2 regions of the Streptomyces sp. NPDC048612 genome follow, and region 2 is predicted to be linked to the other one. Evidence: riboswitches for the same ligand, from Rfam matches in the RefSeq annotation. Region 2 holds a riboswitch; the other holds the start of a gene.

Region 1 (4,840 bases), on a different contig from region 2:
AGGCCGTGGCGGGCGGCGACCTCGGCGAGTTCGCCCTCGTAGGTGCCGCGGGAGACCAGGTTGTAGTGGGGCTGGAGGGCGACGTAGCGGGCCAGGCCCTCGCGGGCGGAGCAGGCCAGGGACTCCTCCAGGCGCTGCGCCGAGATGTTGGAGGCGGCGATCTCGCGGACCTTGCCGGCCCGGACGAGGTCGTCGAGGGCCGAGAGGAACTCCGCGACCTCGACCGACTCGTCGTCGTAGTGGGTGTAGTAGAGGTCGATGTAGTCGGTGCGCAGACGGGCGAGGGAGTTGTCGACCGCGGACTTGATCGTGGCGGGGGACAGACCCTTGTAGCCGGGGAGGGCGCCGACCTTGGTGGCGATGACGACCTCGGAGCGGTTGCCGCGGGAGGCCAGCCAGTTGCCGATGACGGTCTCGGATTCGCCGCCCTCGTTGCCGGGGACCCAGGCCGAATAGGCGTCGGCGGTGTCGATGAAGTTGCCACCGCCCGCCACGTACGCGTCGAGCACGGCGAAGGAGGCGGCCTCGTCAGCCGTCCAGCCGAAGACATTGCCCCCGAGGGAGAGCGGGGAGACGGAGAGGGAGCCGAGGGGCTTGTGTGTCGCGGTCATGCGTAGACGCAGCGCCGGTGGGAGCGGAGTTATTCCTTCCGTTTCCCCCGGCGCTGCCCCGCCCCTGCCCCGCCCCTCAGACGTTGATCCCGTGGTCCCGCAGCCAGGGCATCGGGTCGATCGGGTCGCCGGCGTCGGGGCGTACCTCTAGGTGGAGGTGGGGGCCGGTGACGTTGCCGGTGGCGCCGACGCGGCCGATGACGTCGCCGGTGTTGACCTTGCCGGAGGTCTTCACCATCGAGGAGAGGTGGCAGAACCAGAGTTCGGTGCCGTCGTCGAGGGTCAGGACGATGCGGTAGCCGTACGAGCCGGCCCAGCCGGCCTGCGTGATGGTGCCGGAGTGCACCGCCTTGACGGGGGTGCCGGTCGGCGCGGCGAAGTCCTGGCCGGTGTGGTCGGCGGCCCAGCGGTCGCCTGCCTGGCCGAAGCCGGCGGTGAGCGTGTAGGAGGACACCGGGGCGATGAAGCTCTTGGCCAGTTTGGCGAGGCGTTCGGCCTCCGCCTTCTGCCGGGCCGCTTCCTCCGCCTTGCGCTGGGCCTCCATCTCGGCCGCCTTCTTGGCTGCTGCGGCCTTTTCGGCCGACTCCTGTCGGTCAGCGGCTTCCGTCGCGGCCTGCTGGACCGCGGCCTTCTCGGCGGCGTCACGGGCCTCCTGCTCGGCGGCGTCCTGCTGCGCGTCGGCCTGCTGGAGGATGCGGCTGCGCAGCGCCTCGCCGGCGCCCGTGTCACCGCCGGTGTCCGCGCTCGCGTGCATGGTCCGGGTGAGCGGCCCGGCGGGCGCCACGCCGTCGACGGGAGCCGAGGCGGCCTCGGCGGACGCGGTGGCGGAGTCGTCGTCGGATATCAGCTCGCCGATACCGGGCAGCGACTTCGCGTCCGGCAGCTTCTCGGAGAGGTCGTCGGCCATGCCGCCGACATCGGGCATCGAGATCGGCACCGGCGGACGGTCCTCGGCCGAGGCCATTCCGCTCGCACCGACCGCGGCGATGACGCCGACACCGAGGACGGTGCCGCTCCGGGAAAGTCCGCCGCGCTGCTTGGCCACCCGGTGTTTGCCGCGGACGGAACGGGTGGATTCCTCGGTGGGATTCCACTCCTCCCACGGTCCGCCGTCATCACTGGTGCCGGGGCCCGGGAAAGCACCTCGGTCGTCGAGCTCGTAGCCGGACGGGGACTCGGGGGCAGGCCTGTTGGACGCCACGGGGGCGCACTCCTTTCCTTCCTTCTCGCCTACCGGGTTAGCTGACGGGTTCGGAGCAGGAAGGTCTCCTACGGACGCCCGCTGGCGGAGGGCGTCCGATTCACCCCAAGGAAGTTGGTTCCCCGGTTCCCTTGGTGCAGTTCGAAGTGCTTGGGGGTGCGTGAAAAGCGCGTGCGGGATTCGGCGTCGGCGCGCGGTGCCGCCTCTTGCGGCGGCTGGGACGACCGCGCTGCGTTATCGGACAGTAATAGAGATGGCGACCGAATTCCAAGCGTTCCCACGAATCCTTGTCGGTGCGGTACGCCCTGGTCGCAGGGACTTTTTCGGCCACCCCGGCCGTAAACCGGGCGAGTTGGCCGTGCGCCGCTAAACGATCTCCGGCGGATTGTGCACCAGTCGTTATGCGGAGGGGCGCCCCTCGGTCACGGAGGGTGAGAGCGTAACGTCGGATCATGGTCGTCGACGTCGGGAACACCGGGCACGCCGGGCGTGCTGCCGGTAATGCGTGGGGAGTGGCGGAGCGGTACCGGGAGTTCTCCTGGTGGGAGGCCCGGGGCCGGTCGGAGGCGCACGAGGAGCTGAGCGCGCGGATCAGCCAGGACGCGGAGCTCTGCGACCTGCTGTCCGGATCGCTGCCGGCCGGCGACAAGCAGCAGCCGGACCTCCTGCTCGCCGCCGTCCGCCATCTCGACGGCCCGCACGCCGAGTCGGGCCCGCGCGGCGAGTCGGCGTACGGACGCTGGCGCGAGTGGACGATCCGGCACTGGGACGAGGTGCGCGCGGTGATCATGCAGCGCACCGCCCGGAACGACGAACCGGCCCGCTGCGCCACCCTGCTGCCGCTGCTCGCCCGTCTGCCGCAGCCGCTGGCGCTCCTGGAGGTGGGCGCGTCCGCCGGGCTGTGTCTGCACCCCGACCGCTATCGCTACCGGTACGAGGACGCGCACGGGGACGAGGACGCGTACGGGGAGGGCCACCGCGCGGGCGCCCTCCGGGCCGAGCTGGGCGCGCCGGAGAGCCCGCTGGTGCTCACCTGCCGTACGGGCGGGGCGGCCGGCGAACTGCCCGAGCGGCTGCCGCAGATCGTCTGGCGGGCCGGCATCGGCCTCGACCCGCTCGACCCGGTGGCCGAACCGGACGATCTGCGCTGGCTGCGGGCGCTCGTCCGGCCGGGCGACGAGGAGCGGGCGGCCCGGCTGTCGGCGGCCGTCGAAGCGGTACGGGCGGCGCCGCGGCCGCGGATGGTGCGCGGCGACCTGATCGACGAGCTGCCCGCGCTCGCCGCCGAGGCACCGCCCGAGGCGACGCTGGTCATCTTCCACAGCGCGGCGCTGGCGTACCTCCCGCCGGCCCGCCGCGAGGAGTTCGCGCGCCTCGTACGGTCGCTGCTCGACGCGCGGCCCGGCGGCGGCCACTGGGTCTCCAACGAGCACCACTCCGTGCTGCCGTGGCTCACCGAAACCGCACCCCCGTCGCCCCGCCCGGACGGCGCGCGGCTGCTGACCCTCGCGCTCGACGGCCACCCGGTCGCACGCACCGGCCCGCACGGCCAGAGCCTGCACCACCTCCCCGGGGCGGCGGACCTCCCGGGCCGCTGAGCGCGTGGGGCGGCGAGCCCTGCGCACGCCGCATCCGGTACGGGCCTCCTACTCCCCCATAGGCCGCTGCACCGCCAGCAGCGCCATGTCGTCGGCCGGTGCGCCGCCCGTTCTGCCGGTATGCCGGGCGACCTCCTCGACGAGGGTGTCCAGGAGGGCGTCGGGGCCGGGGAAACGGCGGCCGCGCAGTCTGCTCGGCGGGTGGTAGCTGCGGCCGAGCAGGTCCCGGGCCGCGGTCACCCCGTCGGTGAAGAACAGCAGCAGGGCCCCGGCCGGGAAGAACGTCTCGTCCGCGTGGTCCGGGCGGTTGGTCAGCTCGCCCAGCCCGAGGGGCGGCGCCGGCGCCTCGGGAGCCAGCTCGCGCAGACCGCCGTCCGGGGTGAGCAGCAGTGGGGGCGGGTGGCCCCGGTTGAGCACCCGCAGGGCGGACTGCCCATGGGCGGGGATCTCGGCCAGTACGGCAGTGGTGAACGCCTCGGTCCACTCCGCCCCTTCGCGCCGCCCGCCGTCCCGCCGCACCGCCCGCTCCAGCCGGCCCGCCACCGCCCCCAGGGTGCACTCCTGCTCCGCCGCCTCCCGGAAGGCACCGAGGACACTCACCGCGGTCTCCACCGCCGCCGGCCCCTTGCCCCGTACGTCGCCGATGATCATCCGCACCCCGTGCGGGGTGTCCTGCACGGCATAGAGGTCGCCGCCGGTCAGGGCCTCCGCCCGCGCGCCCACGTAGCGGGCGGCGAGGGCGAGCCCGGCGAGCCGTCCGGGCGGCGTGGGCAGGACGGCGCGCCGGACCGCCTCCGCGACGTCCCGTACGGAGGCCGGGCGGGCGTCGGCCCTTCGGGTGGCCCGGTGGAGGGCGACCGCCAGCAGGGCGACGACCAGGACCACGGCGCTCTCCGCCACCGCCGCGCCCTGGCCAGGCCCGGCACCGCGGTAGCTCACGCCCCAGACCTCGCCGAGCACAGCGGCCAGCGCCGTGAGAACGGTGCCGCGCAGGGAGAAGAGCGCCGCCGCGGCCGGCGGAGCGGCCGAGAAGAAGGGGGCGGCGGTGTAGCCGGGCGGCGTCGCCACGCTGAAGACGACCCCGCCGACGATCAGGAGGACGGGAAGCCGGCGCACCAGCGGAAGCCCGGACGCGGCCCGCCACGAGCGGCGCTGCCCGTTCCCCTCCCCGTCGCCCCCGGAAGGCGCCTCACCTCGGAGCATCCGCACCGGCCTCTTCCCACTCCGCCCGTCCGTACGGGCTCCGCCGTGCCGGTAGCCGCGACGTCCCCAGGCTTGCCCCTGGGCGGCGGGACGGCGACTCGTCGGGGGCCGGACGAGTCACGGAACGGGGCGCGCCGCGTCACGTCGCGAGAAGCGGCGAGGCGATGAACGGCCGAAAAGACGTCGGCAAAGAAGAGATGCCGGGAAAAGGGGCAGCCCACTCCCCC
Region 2 (4,840 bases):
CCGGGTGCGCGTACGTTCGGGCCCTGGTCGGAGGGGAACTTCGCCAGATGCCGACGCGCTTGCATACAGTGACAGAACTTCCTCGCAAGCGGATCGAAGGGACGTACATGCCCATGGGTCACACGGCCACAGAACAAGCCGGCTCCGGCGGCCTGACAGCAACCGAGCACCGGCTGGCCAACGGCCTGCGCGTGGTGCTCTCCGAAGACCACCTGACCCCGGTCGCAGCCGTCTGCCTGTGGTACGACGTCGGCTCCCGCCACGAGGTCAAGGGCCGTACCGGCCTGGCTCACCTCTTCGAGCACCTGATGTTCCAGGGGTCCGCGCAGGTGAAGGGCAACGGCCACTTCGAGCTGGTGCAGGGCGCCGGCGGTTCGCTCAACGGCACCACGAGCTTCGAGCGCACCAACTACTTCGAGACCATGCCCGCCCATGAGCTGGAGCTCGCGCTCTGGCTGGAGGCGGACCGGATGGGCTCGCTGCTGACCGCGCTCGACGAGGACTCCCTGGAGAACCAGCGCGACGTCGTCAAGAACGAGCGCCGCCAGCGCTACGACAACGTCCCCTACGGCACGGCCTTCGAGAAGCTCACGGCCATGGCGTACCCCGAGGGACACCCGTACCACCACACGCCCATCGGGTCGATGGCGGACCTGGACGCGGCCTCCCTGGAGGACGCGCGGGCTTTCTTCCGCACCTACTACGCGCCCAACAACGCCGTCCTGTCGGTCGTCGGCGACATCGACCCCGAGCGGACGCTGGCCTGGATCGAGAAGTACTTCGGTTCGATCCCCTCGCACGACGGCAAGCAGCCGCCGCGCGACGGCACCCTGCCCGACGTCATCGGCGGCGAGCTGCGTGAGGTCGTCGAGGAGGAGGTGCCCTCCCGCGCGCTGATGGCGGCCTACCGCCTGCCGCACGACGGCACCCGTGAGGCGGACGCCGGTGACCTGGCGCTGACCGTCCTGGGCGGCGGCGAGTCCTCCCGCCTGTACAACCGGCTGGTGCGCCGGGACCGCAGCGCCGTCGCGGCCGGCTTCGGCCTGCTGCGGCTGGCCGGCGCCCCCTCGCTGGGCTGGCTGGACGTGAAGACCTCCGGCGGGGTCGAGGTGCCCGCCATCGAGCGCGCGGTCGACGAGGAGCTGGCGCGCTTCGCCGCCGAGGGGCCGACCCCGGAGGAGATGGAGCGGGCGCAGGCCCAGCTGGAGCGCGAGTGGCTGGACCGGCTGGCCACGGTCAGCGGCCGCGCCGACGAACTGTGCCGCTACGCCGTCCTGTTCGGCGACCCGCAGCTCGCGCTGACCGCCGTCCAGCGCGTCCTGGACGTCACCCCCGAGGAGGTGCAGGCCGTCGCCAAGGCCCGGCTGCGCCCCGACAACCGCGCGGTGCTCGTCTACGAGCCCACCGAGCCGACCGACGCCGCCGACGACGAGGAAGGGGAGGCGCACCAGTGAGCGACGCCACCACCCACGCCGATTCTCCCGTGAGCACCATGGACTTCCACCCGCAGCCCCAGGGGGGCGCGCCCAAGCCGTGGGCCTTCCCGGCCCCCGACCGCAGCCAACTGCCCAACGGGCTCACCCTGCTGACCAGCCACCGCCCCGGCCAGCAGGTCGTCGCCGTCGAGATCAACCTCGTCGCGCCGCTGGACGCCGAACCCGAGGGCCTGGACGGCGTCGCCACGATCATGGCGCGTGCGCTGTCCGAGGGCACCGACACCCATGACGCGGAGGAGTTCGCCGCCGAGCTGGAGCGCTGCGGCGCCACCCTGGACGCGCACGCCGACCACCCCGGCGTACGGGTCTCCCTCGAGGTGCCGGCGTCCCGGCTGACCCGTGCGCTCGGTCTGCTCGCCGACGCGCTGCGGGCCCCCGCCTTCCCGGAGAGCGAGGTCGAGCGGCTGGTCCGCAACCGCCTCGACGAGATCCCGCACGAGCTCGCCAACCCGGCCCGCCGTGCCGCGATGGCGCTGTCCAAGGACCTGTTCCCGGCCACCGCCCGCATGTCGCGGCCCCGGCAGGGCACCGAGGAGACCGTCGCCCGTATCGACGCCGCGGCCGTCCGCGCCTTCTACGACGCCCACGTACGGCCCGCCACGGCCACCGCCGTGATCGTCGGTGACTTCACCGGTGTCGACCTCGCCGCGGCGCTCGCCGACACCCTCGGCGCCTGGACCGGCTCCACGGCCGAGCCGCTGAAGGCCGCTCCGATCGTCGCCGACGACACCGGCCGGGTGGTGATCGTCGACCGCCCCGGCGCCGTCCAGACGCAGCTGCTCATCGGCCGTATCGGCGCCGACCGGCACGACCGGGTGTGGCCGGCCCAGGTCCTCGGCACGTACTGCCTGGGCGGCACCCTCACCTCCCGCCTGGACCGCGTGCTGCGGGAGGAGAAGGGCTACACCTACGGGGTGCGCGCCTTCGGCCAGGTGCTCCGCTCCACCGCCCCCTCCTCCCCGGAGGGGTCCACGGGCGCCGCGCTGCTCGCCATCAGCGGCTCGGTCGACACCGGCTCCACCGTCCCGGCGCTCGAGGACCTGTGGAAGGTGCTGCGCACCCTCGCGGCAGAGGGGCTCACGGACGAGGAGCGGGATGTCGCCGTGCAGAACCTCGTCGGGGTCGCGCCGCTGAAGTACGAGACCGCTGCGGCCGTCGCGGGCACCCTCGCCGACCAGGTGGAGCAGCAGCTCCCGGACGACTTCCAGGCGCAGTTGTACGCCCGCCTCGCGGAGACCGGCACGGTCGAGGCCACCGCGGCGGCGGTCAACGCCTTCCCCGTGGACCGGCTGGTGACGGTCCTGGTGGGCGACGCAGCACAGATCGCCGAGCCGGTCAAGGGGCTGGGCATCGGTGAGGTGACCGTCGTAGGCGGCTAGTCCCCGCCGTTGGTCCCCGCCGTGTGACGGAAGGTCACATGTCGACGAGGCGGCTCCCGTGACGCACGAGTGTCACGGGAGCCGCCGTATGTCCGGTTTATCTCCGTCGGTGCTCCCGTTCTTGTGGCATCCCGCACAAAAAACCGGTTCTGTTTGCCGATTGAAAGTTGCCCCGTTTAGCGTCGGTCCGGCTGTTCGTCACAAGTCCGCCACAACAGTGGCACCGGGCAGTCATCGCCGAGTCCCCGTACGGCGCGAGCCAGGGGAGCCGGGGACCCATACGTCCCGTGGGGTGAATCGGGCTCCTCTCCGAGGAGGCCGTAGGAGACCTTCCTGCTCCGAACCCGTCAGCTAACCCGGTAGGCGAGAAGGAGGGAAAGGACAAGCCAGCCCATGGCGTTCATCCGTGCCACCGGGAAGCACCGCCGCACGAGCCGTCCCGTCCGGACGACCCGCAACATCGCCGGCATAGCCACCATCGCGGCCGGCGGTGTGGTTGCCTCCGTGGCCTCGCCGGCGCTGGCCGCGACGGACGAGTCGCGCGTCCACGACACCGGACTCCAGCAGGCCGTCGTGCTGGGTGACGAGCTGGCCAACCGGGTCGCCGCGCAGGCCGACGCGCAGCAGGCCGACGCCGAGGTCGCCGCGGCGAAGGCGAAGGCCGAGGCCGTCGCCAAGCGGCAGGCCGACGAGGCCAAGCGGCGCGCCGAGGCCGCGAAGAAGAAGGCCAAGGCCGCCCACGAGGCCAAGGTGCGGGCGGCCCGCGACGCGGAGCGCAAGCGCCTCAACGCCTTCGTCGCCCCCGTCGGCGACTCCTACGTCTCCACCGCCTACAAGGCGTCCAGCGGCCTGTGGTCCTCCGGCAGCCACACCGGCATCGACTTCCACGCCGCCTCCGGCACCAGCGTCCACGCGGTCGGCTCGGGCACCGTCGTCGAGGCCGGCTGGGGCGGCTCGTACGGCAACAACATCGTGATCAAGATGAACGACGGCACGTACACCCAGTACGGCCACCTGTCGTCGCTCGGTGTCTCGGTCGGCCAGAAGGTCACCCCCGGCGAGCAGATCGGCCTCTCCGGCGCCACCGGCAACGTCACCGGCCCGCACCTGCACTTCGAGGCCCGCACGGGCGCCGACTACGGCTCGGACATCGACCCGGTCGCCTACCTCCGCGGGCACGGCGTCAACGTCTGACCCCCTGCCCCTCCGCTGCCGCGCCCCTACGGGTCCCGCGCCGCACGCCGAGCACCTTTCCCGAGCCCCGGTCCCACGACCGGGGCTCCGGCGTTTCCGGCGCCGGGTGGTCCGTACGGATAGCGCCGGTCGGCCGCGACTTCCGGCCAAATAATATCCATGAATAACCCTGGCCCGTCGGAAAAGCCGTGCCGGTCGAATAGGGTCACGGAAAAGCCGCCGACCGGCGGCGTTTCCAGGGGATTACGGCGGAGGCACGGAAGATGCGAGGCCATATTTCCGCGCATGCGGTGTGCACGGCGATTCGCGACGACATCGTCTCCGGTGCGCTGGCGCCGGGGAGCCGGCTGGTCGAGGAGATCCTGGCGGCCCGTTACGGCGTCTCCAGGGTGCCGGTCCGTGAGGCACTGCGCACCCTCCAGTCCGAGGGCTTCGTCACCACCCGCCACCACGCGGGCGCCTGCGTCGCCGAGCCGACCGAGCAGGAGGCCGCCGATCTCCTCGACATCCGCGCCCTGCTGGAGCCGCTGGGCGCCGCCCGCGCGGCCGCCCGCCGCAGTCCGGCCCACCTCAAGGTGCTCCGCGGCCTGGTGCGGCTCGGCCGCGAGCGGGCCCGCCACGGCACCCCCGCGGATCTGCGCCAACTGGACGGCTGGTTCCACGAGACGCTCGCCCAGGCGACCGGCAGCCCCAGCCTGACGGCGCTGCTGACCCAGCTGCGGCGCAAGATCGAGTGGATGTACACGGTGGAACCGCCGCCCCGGGCCGGCG

The links. A riboswitch is a leader RNA that binds a small molecule or an ion and turns the genes downstream of it on or off. The one in region 2 is predicted to bind cyclic di-AMP.
Region 1: another riboswitch for cyclic di-AMP. It lies ahead of ACGFN2_RS19640 (M23 family metallopeptidase); the one in region 2 lies ahead of ACGFN2_RS30060 (M23 family metallopeptidase).

What each region holds. Positions count from the first base shown of each region.
Region 1 covers NZ_JBICVV010000012.1:22,094-26,933, forward strand. Annotated here, with positions in the region: gene ACGFN2_RS19635 (aldo/keto reductase) at 1-611, opposite strand, end outside; gene ACGFN2_RS19640 (M23 family metallopeptidase) at 688-1,812, opposite strand; cyclic di-AMP (ydaO/yuaA leader) riboswitch at 1,824-1,979, opposite strand; gene ACGFN2_RS19645 (DUF2332 domain-containing protein) at 2,265-3,410, shown strand; gene ACGFN2_RS19650 (PP2C family protein-serine/threonine phosphatase) at 3,459-4,613, opposite strand.
Region 2 covers NZ_JBICVV010000025.1:111,513-116,352, forward strand. Annotated here, with positions in the region: gene ACGFN2_RS30050 (M16 family metallopeptidase) at 114-1,454, shown strand; gene ACGFN2_RS30055 (pitrilysin family protein) at 1,493-2,875, shown strand; cyclic di-AMP (ydaO/yuaA leader) riboswitch at 3,101-3,256, shown strand; gene ACGFN2_RS30060 (M23 family metallopeptidase) at 3,269-4,069, shown strand; gene ACGFN2_RS30065 (GntR family transcriptional regulator) at 4,333-4,840, shown strand, end outside.